DNA from 3 places in the Paraburkholderia megapolitana genome. Region 1 is predicted to be linked to each of the others. Evidence: riboswitches for the same ligand, from Rfam matches in the RefSeq annotation. Region 1 holds a riboswitch; each other region holds the start of a gene.
What was found. A riboswitch is a leader RNA that binds a small molecule or an ion and turns the genes downstream of it on or off. The one in region 1 is predicted to bind cobalamin.
Positions count from the first base shown of each region.

Region 2: another riboswitch for cobalamin. It lies ahead of FNZ07_RS25740 (CbtB domain-containing protein); the one in region 1 lies ahead of cobG (precorrin-3B synthase).
Region 3: another riboswitch for cobalamin. It lies ahead of FNZ07_RS24505 (TonB-dependent receptor domain-containing protein); the one in region 1 lies ahead of cobG (precorrin-3B synthase).

Region 1 is NZ_CP041743.1:2,555,211-2,561,085, reverse strand. It holds gene cobM (precorrin-4 C(11)-methyltransferase) at 12-755, opposite strand; gene FNZ07_RS10895 (cobalt-precorrin-6A reductase) at 848-1,588, opposite strand; gene cbiE (precorrin-6y C5,15-methyltransferase (decarboxylating) subunit CbiE) at 1,585-2,844, opposite strand; cobalamin riboswitch at 2,929-3,105, shown strand; gene cobG (precorrin-3B synthase) at 3,225-4,622, shown strand; gene FNZ07_RS10880 (precorrin-8X methylmutase) at 4,615-5,241, shown strand; gene FNZ07_RS10875 (precorrin-2 C(20)-methyltransferase) at 5,242-5,875, shown strand, end outside.
Region 2 is NZ_CP041745.1:2,796,098-2,801,972, reverse strand. It holds gene FNZ07_RS25750 (SMP-30/gluconolactonase/LRE family protein) at 1-1,513, opposite strand, end outside; gene FNZ07_RS25745 (histidine phosphatase family protein) at 1,784-2,344, opposite strand; cobalamin riboswitch at 2,359-2,501, shown strand; gene FNZ07_RS25740 (CbtB domain-containing protein) at 2,550-2,759, shown strand; gene FNZ07_RS25735 (CbtA family protein) at 2,772-3,506, shown strand; gene FNZ07_RS25730 (LysR substrate-binding domain-containing protein) at 3,570-4,445, opposite strand; gene FNZ07_RS25725 (LysE family translocator) at 4,542-5,153, shown strand; gene FNZ07_RS25720 (cupin domain-containing protein) at 5,156-5,539, shown strand; gene FNZ07_RS25715 (LysE family translocator) at 5,736-5,875, shown strand, end outside.
Region 3 is NZ_CP041745.1:2,523,256-2,529,130, forward strand. It holds gene FNZ07_RS24495 (MaoC family dehydratase) at 26-496, opposite strand; gene FNZ07_RS24500 (fatty acid--CoA ligase) at 519-2,162, opposite strand; cobalamin riboswitch at 2,406-2,609, shown strand; gene FNZ07_RS24505 (TonB-dependent receptor domain-containing protein) at 2,699-4,699, shown strand; gene FNZ07_RS24515 (MFS transporter) at 5,108-5,875, opposite strand, start outside.

The sequences.
Region 1 (5,875 bases):
CACGCTTACACTCAACTTGCCGACCGCCCCGCATCCTTCGCATACAGCGTCGAGTCCGAAAACTTCTCCACCGTCAGCACCCGGCCGACCAGGATCAGCGCCGTCCGCTCGATGTCGGTTGCTTTCACCTTCGCGACGATATCGGCGAGCGTGCCTGACACGCGCTCTTCATCGGGCCAGCTCGCGCGATAGACCACGGCCACCGGACACGTCGCGCCGTAATGCGGCATCAGTTCGTCGACGATGTGCGCCAGATGCCGCACGCCGAGATGGATCGCCATCGTCGCGCGATGCCGCGCGAGGTCGCCCAGCTGTTCGCCGGGCGGCATGTTCGTCTTGCGCGCGAAGCGCGTCAGAATCACGGTCTGCGAGACATCCGGCAGCGTCAGTTCGCAACCGAGCGTCGCAGCCACCGCCGCGACTGCGGTGACGCCCGGCACGATCTCGTAAGGCACGCCCTGTTCACGCAGACGCCGGATCTGCTCGCCGATCGCGCCGTACAGAGACGGGTCGCCGGAATGTACGCGTGCGACGTCCTGGCCTTTGCGGTGTGCCTCGACCAGCAGCGCGACGATCGTGTCGAGATCGAGATCCGCGGTGTTCACCACGCGCTCCGCCGCGTGCCCGTCGAGCACGGCAGACGGCACCAGCGAGCCGGCATACAGAATCACCGGGCAGGTGCGCACGAGACGCTGCCCCTTTACGGTGATCAGTTCGGGATCGCCCGGCCCTGCGCCGATAAAAAACACCGTCATGCCACACTCCGTGATCAGAAAGAAAGAATGAATGGGAAGCTGCGATGAGGCAGCGCTCGTCGAGCGCTGCTCGATGTCGCACGCACGTCGTATCAGGGTATGGTCCGCAGCGCGTGCAGCAGGTCGGCCGGATCGTCGAACTCGCGATCGGCCGCGGGCAACGTGGGGCGCCGCAGGATGATCACCGGCACGCTCCGTTCGCGTGCGACGTCGAGTTTTGCCGAGGTCGCACTGCCCCCGCTATTCTTGCTGATTACGACGTCGAATGCATGTCTGTCGAACAATGTGCGCTCGCCTTCGTGCGAAAACGGTCCGCGCGCATCGAGCACACGGGCGCGGGCATTGCCCGGATGCGCGTCGAGACAGCGGATGGTCCACTGCTGATGCGCGGGAATCGCGTCGAGATGGGCAAGCGGTTCGCGTCCCAGCGTGAAGAGCGGGCGCGCAAACGGTTCGAGCAGGCTGACGATGCCGTACCAGTCGTCACACCAGCGCCAGTCGTCGCCGGCCCGCGGCTGCCAGGCCGCGCGCCGCAGGGCCCAGTAAGGCAGGTTCGCCGAACGGCTCGCTGTCGCTGCATTTGCGCTGATCTGCGCGGCGTACGGATGGGTTGCATCGACCACTAACCCGATCCGTTCGTCCAGCAGATAGCGCGTAAGCCCGGCCGCGCCGCCGAAGCCGCCGGTGCGCACCGCGCTTGCGAGATCGTCGGGTACCTTGCCGAGGCCGGCGAGGCTGTAGACGTGCGGGCCATCGGATGTGCCGGTCGAAGGCAACGCACGCGCGATACGCAGCGCGTCGCCCGTGCCGCCGAGTAGCAGGATGCGTGTCATCGAGGCGGTGCGGTGCCGACAACCGCCGCAGTGCTCGACTCTGAAGGTTCATCGAAAGGCTTGCGGCTATCGAGCAGCGTGACCGGCAGCGTCGGTCGCCACGTATCGAAACCGCCGAGCGGCTGCACATGTGCGAGCGCGATACGCGTCAGCGTGCCGCCATGCGCGCCGCGCCACGCGACGAGCCTCGCCTCGCCCTGCACCGTCACTGCATTCGCGACCAGCCGGCCACCGGGCCGCAGGCGAGCCCAGCACGCATCGAGCACACCCGCCGTCGTCACCCCGCCGCCGATAAAAATCGCGTCCGGCGCAGGCAGCCCCTCTAGTGCGGCTGGCGCGCTACCTGCGACGAGTTGCAGGCCAGGCACGCCGAGCGCATTGCGATTGTGCGCGATGAAATTCTGCCGCTGCGAATCGGCCTCGATCGCAATCGCACGGCACGATGGATGCGCGCGCATCCATTCGATCCCGATCGAACCCGCGCCCGCACCGACATCCCACAGCAGTTCGCCAGGCACGGGCACAAGATGCGCAAGCGCCAGCGCACGGATGTCGCGCTTTGTCAGTTGCCCGTCGTTGAGATAGGCGTCGTCGGGCAGACCTGGCGTGAGCGGCCATATGGTTGCGCCGACGCTTGCGCGGCATTCGAGTGCGACGAGATTCAGCGCCGCGACCTCGCCGGCCTGCCAGGCATCGGCGCGCGCATCGATACGGCGCTCGAGCGGGCCGCCCAGGTGTTCGAGCACGATCATCCGCGTGGCACCGAAACCGCGTGCGTCGAGTAGCGCCGCAAGCGCCGCCGGGGATGCGCCGTCGCTGCTCAGCACCAGCAGACGCGCGCCGTCGTGCAGATGCGCATGCACCGCGGCAAGCGGCCGGCCGACCAGCGACAGCACCGTCACATCCTGCAACGGCCAGCCGACGCGCGCCGCGGCCAGCGACAGCGAAGACGGTGCGGGCAGCACACGCAGTTCGTCGGCGGGAAGCTCGCGTGCGAGCGTCGCGCCGACACCGAACAGCATCGGATCGCCGCTCGCCAGTACGCATACCGGTGTGTGTCGATGTGCGAGCAACGGCGCGAGATCGAAGGGTCGCGGCCAGGACTCGCGACGTGCGCGCAAACGCGCGGGCAACATCGCGAGATGGCGCTCGCCGCCTACCACCACCGAAGCATCGAGCAACGCACGCCGCGCCGCGCGCCCCAGACCGGCGAAACCCTCTTCACCGATGCCCACCACCGTCAACCACGCAGGCATCCCGCCATCCTCATCGTCGTTCTCTCGCTTGCTCGCCATGGCACGCCGCATAAGGGCGGCCCATCGTGGCGCTATGGAAAGAAGGCATAATACAGCCTCGCCGGTGCCCTTCGGGGCCGAACAGGGAACACAGCGACACTGTGGCTGCCCCCGCAACTGTATGCAGCGAGTCCGCGCTCCACACGCCACTGGATCAACCGGGAAGGCCGGTGCGGACGACGACCTGCTAGCCAGGAGACCTGCCGGCCAGACTGTTCGCGCCAGCCATCATCGGGCGGGGTGTACCGATGCCGCGTTTGCCTCCTTGAGGTACAAACCGGGCCGTCGCGCGACGCCAACCCGGTAATCGCTTGAACCACGTTCCGTCCGCTGCTTTATCTATCGATTCGTCTGGCGCGTCGCCTGCGTCGTCGGCACACCGCCGCGTGTCGGCGTGTCCCGCGCTCACGCGCATCGTCGCTGCGCGCGACGGCGGGCTGTGCCGGATCAGATTGCCCGGCGGCGTGCTGCACGCGCACGAAGCAGCGGCCATCGCCGAGGCCGCAACGCTGCACGCGTCGGGTGTGATCGAGTTGACCAATCGCGCGAATCTGCAACTGCGTGGCGTGCGCTCCGGACACGAAGCCGCACTGACCGCACGGCTTCTGCAAGCGGGCCTCGGGCCGCAGATGCCGGCCGACACTCCGCACACCATCGAGGCAATCGACGGCATCCGTAATCTGATGATCAGCCCGCTCGCAGGCCACGATCCGCAGGCGCTTTGCGACACCCGCGCGCTGGCGGCGCCGATTCTCGCGCTGCTGCAAAGCGAGCCGCGTTTCGCGACGCTGTCGCCGAAATTCGCGCTGCTGCTCGACGGCGGCGAACAGCTGATGGCGATCGATCATCCGCACGACATCTGGCTCGCTGCGATGCCAGCCGATTACGACGAGCCGCGCTTCGCGGTCGGATTCGCAGGATGTCCGTCGCTCGAAGCAGGCAGCGCGCTCGCTGCGGTTGTGCAAGCGGACGTGCCGGCGTTGCTCGATGCGTTGCTGCACACCTTTATCGATCTCGCCGGCACCGACGACACGCGCATGCGCAACCTGCTCGTCGCCCACGATGCACACGTGTTGCTGCAACGTGCCGCTGATCGCGTCGGCATCGCTCTGCAACACGGCTCGCAGATCGATGCGTGGCGCCGCGCGCCTACCGATCCAACGAAGCGACTCGGCGCACACCCGCAAGGCGATCCACAACGATGGTACGCAGGCGGTCAACCGCTCGCCGGACGGATCGATGCCGCGACACTGCGCGAACTCGGCGCACTGTCCGCGCGACATGGCGACGGCTCGCTGCGCGTGACGCCGTGGCAAAGCGTGCTGCTACCGAACCTCACTGCGAACTCTGTCGAAGCCGCGTTATCGGGCCTGCATGCGCTTGGCTTCGCGTGCGATCCAGCGCATCCGTATGCGGCAATCGTCGCGTGCTCCGGTTCGACGGGTTGTGCGAAAAGCGCCGCCGATACCAAAGCGGATGCTCAACGACTCGCTGCACTACTGACCCACGATAGGACCACTTCGTCTGCCGTTCATTTGACCGGTTGCACGCGCTCCTGCGCGGCCGCCCACTGCGCGCCGCATACGCTGCTCGCAGTCGCAGCTGGCCGCTACGACCTTTACCAGCGCGCGGACACGTCCAGTGAAGGCCGCTTCGGTGTGTGCATCGCACACCACCTGACTATCGAACAAGCCGCCGCGCAACTGAACCGCCCAGCCCGGAAATCACCCGATGCATGACTACCTTCGCGACGGTCAACAGATCTACCGTCAGTCGTTCGCGACGATCCGTGCGGAAGCCAACCTGTCGCACATCCCCGCGGACCTCGAAAAACTCGCCGTGCGTGTGATCCACGCATGCGGGATGACCGACATCGTCGACGACCTGCGTTTCTCGGCGAGCGCGGGTCACGCCGGACGTACGGCGCTCGCCGCCGGCGCCCCGATACTCTGCGATGCACGCATGGTTGCAGAAGGCATTACGCGCGCACGGTTGCCCGCGCGTAACCCCGTGCTTTGCACGTTGGGCGAACCTGCGGTGCCTGAACTCGCGCGACAACTCGGCAATACCCGTTCGGCGGCCGCGCTCGAATTGTGGCGCCCGCATCTCGCAGGCAGCATCGTCGTGATCGGCAACGCGCCGACCGCGCTGTTTCACCTGCTCGATATGCTCGACGCAGGTGCTCCGCGGCCCGCGCTGATTCTCGGCTTTCCAGTCGGCTTTGTCGGCGCCGCCGAATCGAAGGCGGCACTCGCCGCGCGCGGCAACGATGTGCCATGGGTGATCGTCGCAGGTCGCCGTGGCGGCAGCGCGATGGCCGCTGCCGCGGTCAACGCGCTCGCCTCGGAGGACGAATAAATGGCGCAGCCAGGACGTCTCTTCGGCATCGGCGTCGGTCCCGGCGACCCCGAACTATTGACGCTGAAAGCACTGCGTCTGCTGAAGGCTGCACCGGTGGTCGCGTACTTCGTTGCCAAGGGCAAGAAAGGCAACGCATACGGAATCGTCGAAGCGCATCTCGACGACACGCAACTGCATCTGCCGCTCGTCTATCCGGTCACGACGGAAGCGCTCGAGCCGCCGCTGTCGTACGAAGCGGTCATTGCGGACTTCTACGACACGGCGGCCGGTGTGATCGCCGCGCATCTGCAGTCGGGGCGCGACGTGGCGGTGATCTGCGAAGGCGATCCGTTCTTTTATGGCTCGTATATGTATCTGCACGACCGGCTCGCCGCGCGCTTCGATACCGAAGTCGTGCCGGGCGTCTGCTCGATGCTTGGCGGTGCGGCGGTGCTCGGCGCGCCGCTCGTCTATCGCAACCAGTCGCTGGCGGTGCTGTCAGGTGTGTTGCCCGAACACGAATTGCGGCGGCGGCTCGCAGATGCGGATGCAGCTGTCGTCATGAAGCTCGGTCGTAATTTCGACAAGGTGCGGCGCATTCTCGACGAACTTGGGCTCGCGCAGCGCGCGCTGTACGTCGAACGCGCAACGA
Region 2 (5,875 bases), on a different replicon from region 1:
GGTAGATGATGCGCGTCATCGGTCTGACGCTAAGCGGAATGTAGAGCGCGATGCCCGGTCCCCACGATGGCTTGCCGGTAGCATCGAAGCCAATCAATGGATAGTGATAGATGTGGTTCGTCCGGTCGAGACCGGCCCAGATGTCTCCCTTGCTATCGATAGAAAATCCACCCGTGATCGGTGCCGTCGTATTGAACGCCGTACCCGGAATCGACGCATCCGGTATCGCGACATAGCCGTTCGCAGCGTTGAAGTGGAACAGGTAGAAGATCGCCGGGTTCTGTCCTGACGCAACCAGAATGCGGTTGCCGCCTACCGAGACAATCTGCCCGAAGTGCTCGTCGCGCTGCGTATCGTTGATGTTGAGGCGCGGATCGGATGGATAGTCGATCGGATCGACGGTGTTCGCAACGAAGGTTCCTCCGGCGGTGCCCGTGTAGATGTTAGTGCCGCTATAGAAGTACGCCCCGTCCGTACCCGGATCGGGTGCGCCGACGCCCTCGAAGTTCAGCGACTGCAGTGTCCATTGCAGGACGCCTTTGTTGTAGGCGTGAATATCGGTGCCGCCGTCGCGGCCGAGATCCCAGCCGCCGCCCCATGGATTGTTCAGCACATAGAAGTTGCCGGCGGAGTCCTTGCCGATACCGGTGACGCGCGTGAAGCGCTTGTCGCCGACCTGGCCTTTGATACCCGTCGTGTTGTCGAGATATCCGCCTTTGATCCCAAACGTACCGACCTGAAATGGAATGAGCCAGGTGTTGTAGACCTTGATGTTCATGTCCGGCCCTTCGTCGCCGACAACGAGCAGTTGTTTCGTCGTGTCGAAGAACAGCGCCGAAGGTTTCGCACCAGTGGGCATCTGGATGGTGTTCATCGCCGTGCCGGTGGAACTGAATTCGGCGATTGTGCCTGCGCTCTTCTGGGCGACCCAGAGATTGCCGGAGCTGTCGATGGCGAGCGCACCTGGCGACGTCACGTTGATGTCCTGCTGCCAGACACCGTCTGTGGTGTAGACGCGGACCCGATTGCCAGGCAGGTCGCTCGCATACAGCACCGAGCCCGAGGTGGCGAGCCCGGTCACGACATCGGCATGGGTTTCGGTTGTGTCCGCACTGACGTTGATGAGTACATCGCGCGTTTGCGTGGTGCGGTTGTAGCGTCCCACTGCGCCGCTGCCGTACACGTTGTTGAATTGCAAGGCGGCGAAGATCGATGTGGCGTTGCCGGTAATGGCGCTGCCCTGGAACTCGTTGTGCAGGCCAAACGAGCCGATGCTCTTGCCGCTCTGATAGAGCGCAACACCACCTTCGTTTTCATCCCAGAACGACGCCGTGTAGATGACGCCTTCGGGCGCGACCCACATCGAGCGCGCGGTACTGCCCACATGCGTGGCGTCGGTGCCGAAGGTGTTGGCGATCCAGTCGGTGGTGTACTGCTGCGCCTGACATACCGGCGCGATCGCAGCGATCAGCACGGCGGAAAGAAACGCGGAATAGATGCGATGCTTGATCATCGGTGAATCCTCTCAGCAGTATTGTTTTTCCCTGACCTCCCAATATAGTTCGCGAATCGCGAACATGGGTGATGTTGCGATGACAATTGCACGAGAATATCGACGCGTGTTGCATGCGACGATGTTCGCAAGCCTTACACGCGCGTTAGATTGTGCGAGTGCGATGAAGAGCTGCGCACCATGTGCGTGCGCAACGGACATGCAAATGAAAGTCGAGCCTTATGCGGAGCGCATGCAGGAGATGAGCGACGCGCAGATCGATCCCACTATCTATGCAGCGGGCCACCAGACCCAGCCGCGCGTCGAACGTTGCAATTCGATGCGCGAGAGCGGGCCGATTTCGATTCGCGTGTAAGCAGTGAGCGGTGCACGTAGCGCATGCAGTAGCGCGGCGCGTATCACGACAGCATGCGTGACCGCGACGACGGCAGGCACATCGGCAAGTTGTTCGAGCCACTGCGCAACCCGCGTCGATACCGTGGCGAACGATTCTCCATCGGGCGGCGCGGCATGGGGATCGGTACTCCAGGCGGAGAGCATCGGCAGCTCGTCTGTTGCGATGTCCGCGACGCGCTGGCCATGCCAGCGACCGTAACTCATGTCGGCAAGCGCAGGTGCGATGTCGGCGGTGAGATTCAACGCTGCGGCCGTTTCGCGAGCACATGGGGCAGGGCTGCTGAACACGAGCGCATCGCGAGGCACATCGAGTTGTGTGCGATACGCATGCGCGTCGTCTTGACCGCGCGCATCGAGTGGATCGTCGGCGGGGAAGCGGCCGCTGCGCATCGCGGCGGTCGCTGCATGACTCACTAGCCATAACCGCGTGTGCATTGCGCTGATCTCCCATGAAGCATGTGCCGCGAAGTTTAGCGCGTAGAATAACGCCGCTGAAGCAAGGAAGCCGGTGCAAGTCCGGTGCGGTCGCGCCACTGTAATCGGTTCAATGAAGAACCGGAAGCCAGACCCTCGCTTCGCGTCATCTTTTTCTCACGACCACCACGACTATCGGGGCGCGTAACCCCAGGAGAAGTCCGTCATGACCGATGCTGTTTTCAAACCGGCTGTCCAGCCGGTGCCGATCCCTCTGCGTGAATTGCTGCCGTGGATTATCTTCGGCGGCCTGCTGCTGTTACTGGCGATCTACTTCGTCGGCGCCGAAGAGGGCGCGACGTCGTTGATCCCCGGCATGTACGTGCACGAGTTCGTGCACGACGGCCGCCATCTGCTCGGCTTTCCTTGCCACTAACCGGGAGTCGACATGGTCGGTAGATTGTTGATGCGCGGGATGCTCACGGGCATCGTCGCGGGATTGCTCACGTTCACTTTTGCGAAGATCGCCGGCGAACCGCAGGTCGATCAGGCGATCTCGTTCGAAGAGAAGGCCGATGCGGCGAAGGGCGAAGCTCCCGAACCGGAAATTGTCAGCCGTCACACGCAGGCGGGGCTCGGTTTGTTGACCGGTGTAGTCGTGTATGGCGCAGCGGTGGGCGGGTTGTTCTCGCTCGTGTTCGCGTATGCATATGGCCGCTCGGGTCGGCTCGGTGCACGTGCATTGTCGGCGTTGCTCGCGCTCGCAGCGTTCGTCGCGATCGTGATCGTGCCGAATCTCAAGTACCCGGCGAATCCTCCGTCGATCGGCGACCCCGAGACGATCGGCTATCGCACGGGCCTGTTCTTCCTGATGATCGCGATCTCGCTGGCGGCGACGGTGTTTTCGTTGAAGCTGCGCCGTCACGCGGCGGCACGCTTCGGTGCGTGGAACGGAGCGATCGTGGCAGGTGCGGTTTTTATCGTCATCATCGCGGCCGTGCAACTTGGTCTACCGTCGATCAACGAAGTGCCGGTTGCATTCCCCGCTGCGCTGCTGTGGAAATTCCGCCTCGCGGCGCTTGGCATGCAGGCGATCATGTGGACGACGATCGGGTTGCTGTTCGGTGCGCTCGTCGAGCGTGCACAGCAGAGCTCGCGCAACGTGTTGCCGGCCGGGCTGTGAACGGTTGAAGTCGAGAAGTCGAGCGAGCGCGACATCGGCGAAATCCTGCTGCGCGTTGCTGCTTCACATCGGCGCGGGCCGATGTTGCCGCAGCAGTCCATCGCGAATGAACTGCGCGAGTTCGCGTCCGGCCGGGTTGGCGCCCTGCGCAGGAAATCGCAGGCTGATCGCGAACGGCGGAAGTTCGGGCAGTTGAGCATCCGCGCTGAGAATGTCGAGATCGGCGGGCACGGTCGACGTCAGCCACGCGGTCACAGCGAGCCCGCTGCGCACCGTCGCGGTGGTCGCTTCGATGTTGCCGCTCTCGAAGACCGTGCGCCACTCGATGCCACTGCTGCCCAGCGCACCGAGCACGGTCTGCCGGAATGCGCAGGTGTCGCTCACCATCGAGACCGGCAGCGGTCGCTTCAGATGCGCGCTGCCGCCGCGCGCGCCGACCCACACCAGGCGTTCGACACGCAGACATTCGCCACTTGCTTCGGTTGCAGGTTCTTCGATCACTGCGACATCGAGCGAACCGCGCGCCAGTGCCTCCGCGAGTTCCGGCGATGAACCGCAGACAATCGCCATCTCCACGTTCGGCCACGCTTCGGTAAACGCCTTGAAGATCGGCGCGAAGCAGGCGCCGACCAGATCGTAGGGGACACCCAGGCGCACCTGGCCGAGTATCGGACGGGCCGCCATATCCGCCCAGATTTCATCGTTCATGCCGAGCAGGCGTTTCGCCTTGCCGAGAAAGCGCTCGCCGACCTGGGTCAGTTCGAGCTGGCGTCCGACGCGATCGAACAGGTCGCAACCCAAAGCCTCCTCGAGGCGCTTGATCTGCTGGCTCACCGCGCCTTGGGTCAAATGCAGGCGGTTGGCGGCAACGGTCATGCTGCTGTGGTCGGCAACCACAACGAAAGTGCGCACCAGTGCGAGGTCGAGATTTCGGTTCATCGTCACATTATATTGTCTAATGTGAATCATCAGAAACTTTCGATTTTCTAATGTGAACGAGATGACTACAGTGACGTTTTGCTCCGGAACGCTGCCATGTCCTTCGTCGCCACCTCGACCGGCTCGATCGCACCGTTGATCCTGTTTGCCGCCGTTGCCACCGTGACGCCCGGCGGTGCGACGGCGCTCGCCACTGCGTCGGGCTCGCAGTTCGGCTTTCGCCGCTCGATTCCGTTGATGGCGGGCATCGCGCTGGGGCTTGCGTCGCTGGCCGCCGCTGCCGCCGCCGGTCTCGCTGGCGTGCTGCTGGCCGCGCCCGTGCTGCAGACCGGCATGAAGGCGATCGGCAGCGCATATCTGCTGTGGCTGGCGTGGCGGGTCGCGCGCAGCGGGGCGCCCGATCTCGACCGCTCGACGGCGGCGCCCACCACCTTGCTCGGCGGGGCGTGTCTGCTCTGGCTCAATCCGAAGGGTTGGGCCATGGCCCTCGGCGCGGCGGCGTCGTTCGCGATGCTCGCGAATGGGCCGCTGCATCTCGCGTTGTTGCTTGGCGGCGCGTTCGGGGTGTCGGCGGCGGTGTCGCTGTCGCTGTGGTGCGCAGCTGGCGTGCTGCTCGCGCGGCTGGTGCGCACCGAGCGGCAATGGCGCATTGTCAATACGCTACTCGGCGTGTTGCTGGCGGTATCGATTGTTCCAATGTGGAGATAGCAATGGTTGCAACAGGGTTTGCGGAATCGTTCGACCTGATGTCCGCGTTCGACGCGGTGACCGAATACTGGTCGCCGAAAGTCGTGGCGCAGGTCAACGATCAGTACATGAAGATCGCGAAGGTGAAGGGCGAACTGGCGTGGCACAGTCACCGCGACGAGGACGAACTGTTCTACGTGGTGCGCGGCCGGCTGCGGATGGAATACGAAGGCGGCCGCGTCGTCGAGCTTGGCGAGGGGGGCGTGCACGTTGTGCCAAAAGGCGTGCTGCACAATCCGGTTGCGCAGGACGAGTGCTGGATCGTGCTGATCGAGGCGGTGACGACGCGTCACACGGGCGACGTCGACACGCCGCTCACGCGCACGATCGAGCAGCAACTCGGATAGTTGTGTGGCCCCATCAGTTGTGTCTTGAATCGAAGCCGCCGGAAATGCGACACTCGCGGTTCACACATATTGTCCGCAAACGCCCCTTCGGGCGTGGGACCGGAGTAAGTGCTTTGCATGGGGCCCGAGTAACGCGCTAAAGCGCGAACTCTGGCCGACAGCTAAAGCGCTAACTCCGATCGACAGGAGGCACTGAATGTTTTCGCTTTCCACGCTGGGCACTTTCGTCGCTGTCGTGCTGGGGCTGATGCTGATCCCCGGGCCGGCCGTTCTGCTGGTCCTGACCCGCACCGTACAGGGCGGTCGTAAAACCGGCATCCTGACCGGGCTCGGCAT
Region 3 (5,875 bases), on a different replicon from region 1:
TAGCCTGGTTGTGCGATCCGAAGGCTTACGCCGCCGCCACGAGCATCGCCAGGGTTTCGGCGATCAGCGCCGGCTTGTCTTCGTTCTCGATCTGCAATTCGTTCATCGTCTTGACGATGATCCGGCCACCGCCCTTCTTTTCCACCGAGACCAGCGTCACGCGATTTCTCACGCGCGCACCCGCCTTCACCGGCGTCATGAAGCGCACCTTGTCGAGCCCGTAGTTCAGCCCGGCCGATGCATCCGCGGGAATGATGCCGACCTCGATCGCGGCCGCCGCCAGCAGCGACAGCGTCAGATAGCCGTGCGCGATCGTGCCGCCGAACGGGCTCTCGCGTTTCGCGCGCTCCACGTCCACGTGAATCCACTGCCGGTCGCCGGTACACGCCGCGAAGGCGTCGATGCGTGCCTGATCGACGGTGACCCAGTCCGATACGCCCAGTTCGCGGCCAACGAAATCGTCGATCGTGGCGACGCTGTATCCATTGATGCTCATCGTGTCTGCTCCTTAAGGCCGGTCACGCGAACTGTTCGCGCAACCACTTCTTGTTGGTTTTGCCGACGCTCGTTTTCTGAAGTGCTTCGACGAACTTGACGATCTGCGGCACCGCGTACTTCGAGATCCGCCCGGTCTTGCAGAAACCCATCACGTGTTCCTTGACACCGTTTTCAGTCAGCGCCGCGCCCGCCTTCAGCACCACGAGCGCCACCGGCCGTTCGCCCCATTTGTCGTCCTTGATGCCGATCACGGCGACTTCCGCCACATCGGGGTGCTGCGAAATCAGGCTCTCGATTTCAAGCGACGAGATCCACTCGCCGCCCGACTTGATGACGTCCTTGATGCGATCGGTGATCTGGATGTTGCCGGTCGCGTCGATGTTCGCGATGTCCTGGGTATGCAGGTAACCGCCAGCCCAGAGTTGCGTGGAGGCATCGGGATTGTTCAGGTAGCCCTGCGTGAGCCACGGTGCACGAGCGACGATCTCGCCGTAGGCCTTGCCGTCGTGCGCAACGTCTTCCATGTTCTCGTTGACGATGCGCAGATCGACGAGCGGAATGGGGAAGCCGGTCTTGCAGCGCAAGCGCACCTCTTCATCGCGATCGAGCGGCCCGGTGTGCGGCGGAAGTTGCGCGAGGCTCAGCACGGGGCACGTCTCCGACATGCCGTAGCCGACGAAGATATCGATGCCGCGCTCGAGCGCCGCGCTCGCAAGACCATGTGGCAACGCGCCGCCGCCGATGATTACCTTCCATTTGCTGAAGTCCGCGTGCTTCGCGGTATCGCACGAAAGCAGCATGTGCAGGATCGTGCCGACGCAGTGCGAAAACGTGACGCCTTCGTCGCGGATCAGTTGTACGAGACGCTCGGGCACATAGCGGCCCGGATAGACCTGCTTCACGCCTAGCAGCGTCGCGATGTATGGCATGCCCCAGGCGTGCACATGGAACATCGGCGTGAGCGGCATATAGACGTCGCCGCGGTGAAAACGCTGGCCCGACATCGGGCTTGCAAGCGCCGCCATCAAGGTCAGCGTGTGCAGAACCAGCTGACGATGCGAGAAGTACACGCCCTTGGGCAGGCCCGTGGTACCGGTCGTATAGAACGTGGTGGCCCGGGTGTTCTCGTCGAAGTCGGGGAAGTCGTAGCTCGTGGCGCCGGCCGCGAGCATTTCCTCGTATTCGGCGGCGAACGCAATGGTGTGCGCAGTCGGTTCACCACCCGGCTCATCGATCCACACGAACGTGCGCACCGTTTCGAGTTGATCCTTGATCGCTTCGACCACCGGCAGGAAATCGGTGTGAACGAACAGCACCTCGGCGCCGGCGTGGTTGATCGTGTAGGCGATCTCGGCCTCCGACAACCGGACGTTGACTGTCTGCAGCACGGCACCCATCATCGGGACCGCGAAGTACGCCTCCAGATAGCGGTGGCTGTCCCAGTCCATCACCGCCACCGTGCTGCCGTGCCGCACGCCGAGCCCGTCGAGGCCATTGGCGAGTCGCGCAATGCGTTCCTGCAGCGTGGTGTAGGTCATCCGCAGCTTGCCGCGGTAGACGATTTCCTGGTCCGGTGCCTGAACGAACGACGTATGCAGCAACTGCTTGATCAGCAGCGGATAGGCGTACGGGGAAGGCGTGATGTCTTGCACGGCGTCCTGCATCTAAATCTCCTTGAGTCGAGAAATCGATCGGGCTGACACAGGCTGTGGGTACGTATCGCGTGCGGTGGCATCCCGGTTGATGCCATCATCGATTTGATCAGGGGGACGGACTATCCCCGAACAGGGGAGCGTTATGGGGGTAGGCGCGCCGCGGAGATTGCGGCGCAGACGGGGCCGTTGCAAAAGCGCGTCGTAAAAGCCCCGCGTTTGCCCGAAAAGATTGACTGCGCCGCGCGGGAATCGTTACGCTCTCGCCTCGATGGTTCCCGTGATGGGGATAAAAGGGAACGCAGTAGTCGCGTCGATGGATCGACGCTTCGAGTCTGCGGCTGCCCCCGCAACTGTAAGCGGCGAGTCCGTGCCAATCGTGACCACTGGGAAACCGGGAAGGTCGGCACCGGGCGGCGACCCGTGAGCCAGGAGACCTGCCATCAACCGAGGTCCTGCAGCCGCGCCGGGCGGGGTGTCCCGAAGCGCGAGCACCGCATGATGCGGTTGCGTGTTGCAAGGACGGCTCCGACCTCTGGATCTGTCACATGGCTAGCATTATTAGAAAAACCTCTTTCTTTCAGAAAGCTTTCTTGCGTCGCGTTGCGGGAGTTGCAGGAATCGCGGGAATTTCCGCCGCCCTCGCCCTTTCGTTCGGTGCATCGATCGCACAGGCGGCTGACGATTCGACACCGCCAACGGCGCCGCAGTCTTCCTCCGACACCACGACCACGCTGCCGAACATCGTCGTCACCGGCGATACGCAGCATCTACCGCAATCGTTCGATCAGCGGTACGCGACGACACACGTTCTGACGCGTCAGGATCTCGACCGGCTCTCGCCCGCCGATCCCAGCATCACGCAGGCGCTCGCTACGCTTCCCGGTGTTACCGTTGCGCAGAACGGCGGGCCGGGCGCGACGGCGTCTGTCAGCATTCGCGGTTCGTCGGGTGCGCAGGTTGCCGTGTTTATCGACGGTATCCGCGTGGGCTCCGCGACCACGGGCACAGCGGAATGGGCCGATCTGCCGGCTTCAGCCTTTGAGCGCGTCGAAGTGATTTCAGGCCCCGCGGCCGCCTCGTTCGGCGCCAACGCGGTGGGCGGTGTCGTGCAGTTGTTCACACGCCACTCGGCGAATCAGCCCAACCAGACGATGATTTCCACCGGTGGTGGCTCGAACAAGACGTTCGATACGCAGATTCGTACGTCTGGCAGTGTCCCTTCGACAGGCCCGCTTGCTGCGCTTGCCGGGCTCACTTATTCGTTGGGACTGCACGACTACAACACGGCCGGGATCGATACGACCCAGCCTTACGCATACGGTCACGAAGCAGGCCGCAATCCGTACCACGCGCAGGATATCGACGGCCGGCTCGGCTATGCGCACGGCGACTGGTCGATTTCCACGTTCGCGCTTTATCACCGGTCGGACCTCTCGTACGACAATGCGGGCGGCGACAACCGGCAACTCGATCACCAGTTGACGACGGGCGTCGCATTCCACTGGGACATCGCACCGGACACGCAGTTCGACCAGTCCGTCGGTTACGCGAACGACCGCCAGTTTTACTACACCAACAGCCCGGGTATTTCGAGCGACAAGATCGACTCGACGCGCCTCAGCACATCGACGTCGCTCACGCATCAGGAAAAGGGCTTCCGGTTATTCGGCCTGCCGCTGTCGGGTGAGACGAAGCTTGCCTACGACTTCTCGCGCGAACAGGCCTTCCTGCCCGTCGATATCCCAACCGGCGTGCCGACGCGCAATGACTCCGCGGTGTCGCTCCACCAGTCCGCGACGCTCGGCGCGCTCACCGTGTTCCTCGCGGGACGCCATGAGATCGTCGAAGGCCAGTCGGTCAACACCGGCAATGTCGCCGTGTCGTATGCGATCACGCCGGTGTACACGGCGCGACTGTCATACGGCAACGCGTTCCGTCTGCCGACGTTCAACGATCTGTACTACCCGCAATTCGGCAACCCGAATCTCCGGCCCGAGCGCAGCGATTCAGTCGAAGCGGCGCTCGACGCGGCCACTTCGTTCGGCAATTTCTCGGTGGCGATTTACAACACCCGTGTGCATAACCTGATTGCGTATAACTCGGCGACCTTCGCGCCCGATAACATCGGCGAAGCGCGTATTCAGGGCATCGACCTCTCATACAAAGGCACGCTCGGCAAGTCCACACCCGTCAGTCTTGCTGTCGGCATCCTGAATCCGCAGGACATCACCGACCGCAGCTGGCTCAATCGTCGCCCGCGTCAAACGGTCAACCTGAGCGTCGATCACACCTGGGATGAGTTCCACCTGCATGCACTCAGCACGGGCGTCTCTGTGCTGTATGGCGGGACGACGTTTGACGATCAGTTCAATGCGACTTATCTGCCGTCTTATACGCGGGTCGATTTGCGCGCTTCATATCGGGTCAACTCGCATCTCACGGTGTCGGCGAATCTGTCGAATCTGTTCAACCGGCAGTATGTGACGGCGTATGGATATAACACGCTGGGGCGGACGGCGTTTGGGAAGGTTGCTTATACGTTTTAGGTGGGGGAAGTGAGGCCGGCCGTGGTGGTATTCCGGTCGGTACTTACGCGTTTGCGGCGAGACGAAAAGCAGCCTCCGCCTGCACGATAACTATCGTGCACGCCCAGTAGGTAATCCGATTCATAGAGCCGCGCTTTGGGGTCGACTCGACCGGCGCGTTGAGCCCGCTCCAGCCTCCGGCGCATCAACTGACGTCCCCATCGGTCCGGGCTGGCATCACTGAATGCGCCAAACGTCTCCTGTCCCTGAGGCGGATATTGCCGCCCCGCAAACCAGCCGAGCCGCGGGTCGAGATTGAAAGAAGGAGCGCATCTGCACTGGAAGTTGTGCCGATTGTGAGCGACACCGCCGCTCGACAGAACGCGGCCGACGTTGGACAGGTTTAGCAATAACGAACCGGTTCAGCGGCTACGCATCTCGAAGCACTGCTCGTGCACTTGCGGCGATGATGGTCAGCAGGACAACCAGCCCGAGAAGTGCAGAGGCAAGTGAAGTGTAGTGTGCAAGGGCTCCTATTAGCACGGGACCCACAAAGACTCCGCAGTACCCGATCGTCGTCATCGCAGCGACGGCGGTACTTGTTGGCATGATCTTCTGCTTTCCGACCGATGAAAAAAGAACCGGCGCGATGTTGGAGCAACCGGCTCCCACAAGTGCGTAGCCGAATAGATCCACGACCCAGGACGTCGTGAACGAGACAACGAGGAACCCCGTAGCCGCACATAAGCTGCCGGCAACGACGACACGCGTTTTTCCAAGGCGATTGACGACGCGATCACCGGTAAGACGCCCCATGGTCATCAGTACCGCAAATGCGGCGTACCCATACCCCGCATAAGCATGAGACATCCCTCTTTCTGACGTGAGGAACACACCGCTCCAGTCGAGCACCGCGCTCTCGGTCAGAAAAACGATGAAAGTGAAGACGCTCAGAATCAGCACGATTCCGTGAGGGATAGCAAAGACGCTTGCCTGGCCGGCTTGCGGCTCTGCAATCAAGGCGGGGTACGCGTAGAACAGGGCAACCACCATAAGCGCGGCCGCGAAAGCTGTCGATCCTCCGTGCGATAAACCCACGGTGAGGAGCAGGCTGCCCCCCGCAGCGCCGACGATACCGCCGATACTATAAAACGCGTGAAAACCCGACATGATTGAACGTCCGCAATTTCGCTCGAC